Regions from separate parts of the Bacillus sp. Marseille-Q1617 genome, predicted to be linked through region 2. Evidence: riboswitches for the same ligand, from Rfam matches in the RefSeq annotation. Region 2 holds a riboswitch; the other holds the start of a gene.
What was found. A riboswitch is a leader RNA that binds a small molecule or an ion and turns the genes downstream of it on or off. The one in region 2 is predicted to bind glycine.
Positions count from the first base shown of each region.

Region 1: linked by a shared signal. The riboswitch ahead of HWX64_RS18865 (hypothetical protein) and the one ahead of HWX64_RS12305 (amino acid permease) in region 2 are both predicted to bind glycine.

Region 1 covers NZ_CAHJXM010000003.1:318,949-321,353, forward strand. Annotated here, with positions in the region: gene HWX64_RS18860 (DEAD/DEAH box helicase) at 1-927, opposite strand, end outside; glycine riboswitch at 1,105-1,196, shown strand; gene HWX64_RS18865 (hypothetical protein) at 1,219-1,422, shown strand; gene gcvT (glycine cleavage system aminomethyltransferase GcvT) at 1,422-2,405, shown strand, end outside.
Region 2 covers NZ_CAHJXM010000002.1:154,555-156,959, reverse strand. Annotated here, with positions in the region: gene HWX64_RS12305 (amino acid permease) at 1-1,254, opposite strand, end outside; glycine riboswitch at 1,403-1,484, opposite strand; gene rlmH (23S rRNA (pseudouridine(1915)-N(3))-methyltransferase RlmH) at 1,644-2,123, opposite strand; gene HWX64_RS12295 (CxxH/CxxC protein) at 2,218-2,376, opposite strand.

The sequences.
Region 1 (2,405 bases), on a different contig from region 2:
AGAAAATGAACTGGATGTGACCCACTCATCGTAGCTGCCTTTTAACATATTGATGCTGTTGTATAGATCCCGTTCCTGTTCATTGAAGTCAATGAGTATCGTTTTTACATGACGCTTTGTCCACTCTATCCCTGTATCGCTCCTTCTGTTCCGGATCATGACTTTATTGATGAGGTGGTTTAAGCTTTCATCATCATGAACCGTCCGGTCACCTTTTTTATAACGGTCGGTAAAACCGGATTCGTTACCAAGATGACCTGGCTTTAAAAGTGAGACAAGATGAAAAATTTCTTCGACCTTATTTTGGATGGGAGTGGCTGTAAGCAATAAACAAAACTTTTTCTTCAGATTTTGGACAAATTCATAGTTTTTGGTTTTATGATTTTTTAGTTTGTGAGCTTCATCAATGATGACGAGATCATAATCCTGTTCATATACTTTTTCCCGGTGAGGGCTCCGCTTGGCAGTGTCCATGGAAGAAACGACGATATCACATTGATCCCAGACATAGCTCTTGCGCTGCGCGACGGCAGGGATGAAGAATTTGCTGTTCAGTTCATAAGACCACTGTGAGACGAGTGAAGCGGGTACCAGTATCAACACTTTTTTCACAAGCCCGCGTATCATATATTCTTTCAATATCAAACCGGCTTCTATGGTCTTCCCGAGGCCCACCTCATCAGCAAGGATGGCTTTTCCATTCATTGTTTCCACTACCTGCCGTGCAGCTTCTAGCTGATGGGGGAGAGGAGTCACATTTGCCAAATGTTTTGGTGCCTGAAGCCCTTCAAAGTTCGGGATTGCGAGATGCTGCTCGCATTCCACTGCGAGCTTGTACAGCTCCCAATTCCCCCAAGGACCATCATTACTTATTAAAGTGTCCAGACCTTCGCCCCACTCCTCATTAAATAGAACATCAACATTCATATGAAAAACATCTCCTTATTTAATAGAAAAATGATTGCCGGGAACTCATGTTTAATGGTAGGATGAGAGTAGATTACCTAATGTTTTGAAAACTACAATAATCCGAACATTCACATCAATAACATTTCTACTGTATATACTTCTAGTATGACCAAATGTTGCAAGGAATATTGGCGAATGATGGCAAGGGGAGAGACTGTAACTTACAGCGCCGAAGGAGCAAACATCTTAAGTGTGAATCTCTCAGGCAAAAAGACTCTTGGCGGACGCAGCTCTGGAGAGTGTTTCCATATGGAAACCACCAAAGGGGAAAGCCGTTTTACCGGTAAACTTTCAGGTGAAAGGACAGAGAAACTTCTTTTGGAAAAAGGGGTTTTTCTGTCCTTTTTTCATGCGCGGAAACTGAGTGCTATGAACTTAGCAAATGAGGCGCAGATATTTGGAGACAGGAAGCGGGCAGGAGAAAGTCTTGATGAAAATAAGGGGGAAGTCTAATGGCAGATTTAAAGCAAACACCTCTATATGAAGTGTATAAAGAGTATGGGGGGAAAACGATCGACTTCGGAGGATGGGCTCTACCGGTTCAATTTTCAAGTATTAAAGAAGAACATGAAGCTGTCAGAACACGGGCAGGGCTTTTTGATGTATCCCATATGGGAGAAATCGAAGTCAAGGGTGAAGGGGCTCTCGAATACTTACAAAAAATGATGACCAATGATGTGTCCAAGATCAAAGACGGCGGTGCTCAATATACTGCAATGTGCTATGACGACGGGGGCACAGTGGACGATCTCCTGGTTTATAAAATAAAAGATAATGACTATTTATTGGTGGTCAATGCAGCGAACATCGATAAAGATTACGAATGGCTGAAACAGCATGAGACGGACGGGGTGGAGATCAATAATATCTCCGAGCATATGGCTCAGCTGGCTTTGCAGGGTCCGCTTGCTGAAAGTGTTTTACAAAGATTGACAGACGAACATTCTTTACGTGACATCGGTTTCTTTAAATTTCAGACCGAGGTGAATATAAACGGCCGTCATGCCCTTGTGTCCCGCACAGGATATACAGGAGAAGACGGGTTTGAAATTTATTGTGATGCAAAGGATGCAGTGGACATATGGAAAGATATCCTTATTGAAGGCGGAAATGACGGGGTGCTTCCATGTGGACTTGGCGCCAGGGATACACTTCGCTTTGAAGCCAACCTTGCTTTATACGGCCAGGAGCTCTCTAAACATATTTCTCCTATCGAGGCCGGAATCGGATTCGCTGTTAAAGTGAATAAGGAAATACCATTTATCGGGCAAGAAGTGCTCAAGAAACAGAAAGAAGAAGGTGCTTCACGAAAGATTGCCGGCATTGAAATGATCGACCGGGGAATCCCTCGCCATGGATATAAAGTATTTTCGGGGGAAGAAGAAATCGGCGAAGTCACCACCGGGACCCAGTCTCCTACTTTGAAGAAGAATATC
Region 2 (2,405 bases):
AACCAGCATGATCACCAGGATCACGGCGAACATCGTCAGCACAGTGTAATTGATAAATGGCGTGAGTGGTGCTTTGAATGTTGATTTCACGTGCAAATCCCCACGTGTTTTCTTATATTTTATATGGCAGATGAGAATGACGCCCCACACCCAGATGAAGCAGATCGCACTGATCGTTGTCACGATCCCGAAGGCCTGCTCCGGCAGCATTTTGCTTAGAAGGGTTCCCGCAGAAACGACCAGTGTGGAGATGAATAACCCATTACTTGGCACATGGTTTTTATTCAGTTTTGCAAATAGAGACGGCCCCTGGTTGGTCTTGCTCAAGTTATATAGAATTCGGCTTGTGGAGAACATGCCGCTGTTGCAGGCAGAAGCCGCTGATGTCAGCACCACAAAATTGATGATGCCGGCCGCCAGGGGAATCCCGATTAAGCTGAATGTTTTCACAAACGGACTTTCCGCGGCATTGAGGCCCGTCCATGGGTTGATGCATAAGAGCACAATCAGCGCGCCGACGTAGAAAAATAGAATCCGTAAAGGAATCTTATTGATGGCCGATGGAATATTCTTTTTCGGATCAGAGGTTTCCGCTGCCGATACGGCCACTAATTCCACACCGACATAGGCAAAGATGACCATCTGGAATGACAGCAGGAATCCTGACACTCCATTTGGAAATAGTCCTCCATGTTCCCACAGATTGGTCATCGTAACAGCACCTGCATCCGTTTTGAATCCAATCACCAGCAGCACAACGCCGACACCAATCAACGCAAGAATCGTGATGACCTTGATCAGAGCGAACCAAAACTCCATTTCCCCGAATAGCTTTACAGTCAGCAGGTTGAACCCTAATAAAATGATCACACAGATGAGTGCCGGTATCCACTGCGGGATATCGAACCAATAATTCACGTACACACCAACAGCGATCACATCAGCCATGGCCGTCATGATCCAGCAGAACCAATAGGTCCATCCCGTTACAAATGCAGCAGAAACTCCAAGATACTCTTCCGCAATATCCGGCAGCGATTGATAACCCGCTTTTGACAACAGCAGTTCCCCCAGCGCCCTCATCACAAAAAACAGGGCAATTCCAACGATTAAATAAGCAAAGATGATCGAGGGACCCGCAAGCTGTATCGCTTTCCCGGAACCTAAAAATAACCCCGTCCCGATCGTTCCGCCAATCGCAATCAGCTGAACATGGCGATTGGATAAATCCCTCTTCAATTCTCGTTGTTCCAATCTTAACTCCTCCTTACAAACATTCAGAAAGCAATATTTAGAGCATAAAAAAAGAGACTGGATGCGCTCCAATCTCATGGTCATAAGAATAACAAATACGATTCTGCGTGCCAGCAGTAATCAATGCCGGCACGCCAAAATAAATATCCGATACTCTTCTGTCCTTTTGCCTGAGATTATGAACCCTTCGGCGCCGCGAAAACACTCGCGGTCTCTCCAGAAGCTGCTCCTGCTATAGTATGATCCATAGCAATCATAGCTTTCTACGTAATTAAATTGTTTGGTTACTCGTTTTGCTTCGAATAGTTGATTATTTTAGTAGGAGTTGGGTTGTTTGTCAATAGGAAAGACATCTATCTCTTGTAAATGAATTTTAACAACCAATTTTTTTATTTATGGTACGGTTCACCCCGATTAATGCGAAACGCCCGATAAATCTGCTCCACTAAAATCAACCGCATCAACTGATGAGGAAACGTCATTTTAGAAAAAGATAATGTATCATTAGCCCGCTTCATTACCTCATCACTTAACCCGAGTGATCCGCCGATGACGAAGGCGACTTTGCTTTTTCCGTAGGTGGCCAGCTTATCGAGATTATCCGCCAGCTCCTCGGATGATTTCATTTTGCCTTGAATGGCGAGTGCGATGACATGGTGATCTGGTGAAATCTTGGAGAGGATGCGTTCGCCTTCTTTATTCTTGACTTGTTCCATTTCTAAATCGCTCAACACTTCCGGTGCTTTTTCATCCGCCAATTCAATGATATCCAGCTTGGCATAGGCGCCGAGCCGCTTTACATATTCGCTGATTCCTTGCTTCAAATACTTTTCTTTCAGCTTTCCAACCGTTACAATCGTGATATTCACACTTCATCCTCACTTTACAAACAATTTACAAACACATTATCCACAGAACTTATCCACATATCCACACCATCCATCCACATACTGTATGGGAATATTAGTTCGCCACAATATATATTGCGTTATTCCCACAATATTCACATGTTGTGGATAACTGTTCTTCTTTGGACAATTCTTTTAAGTCCGGCGCTACTTCATGCTCGTCTACAATGATGTCCATAGCAAGCTCCACGTGGTCTAAACAGCAGTATATCACAGCTGATTCCTCCTTGTTTTTAATAAAAT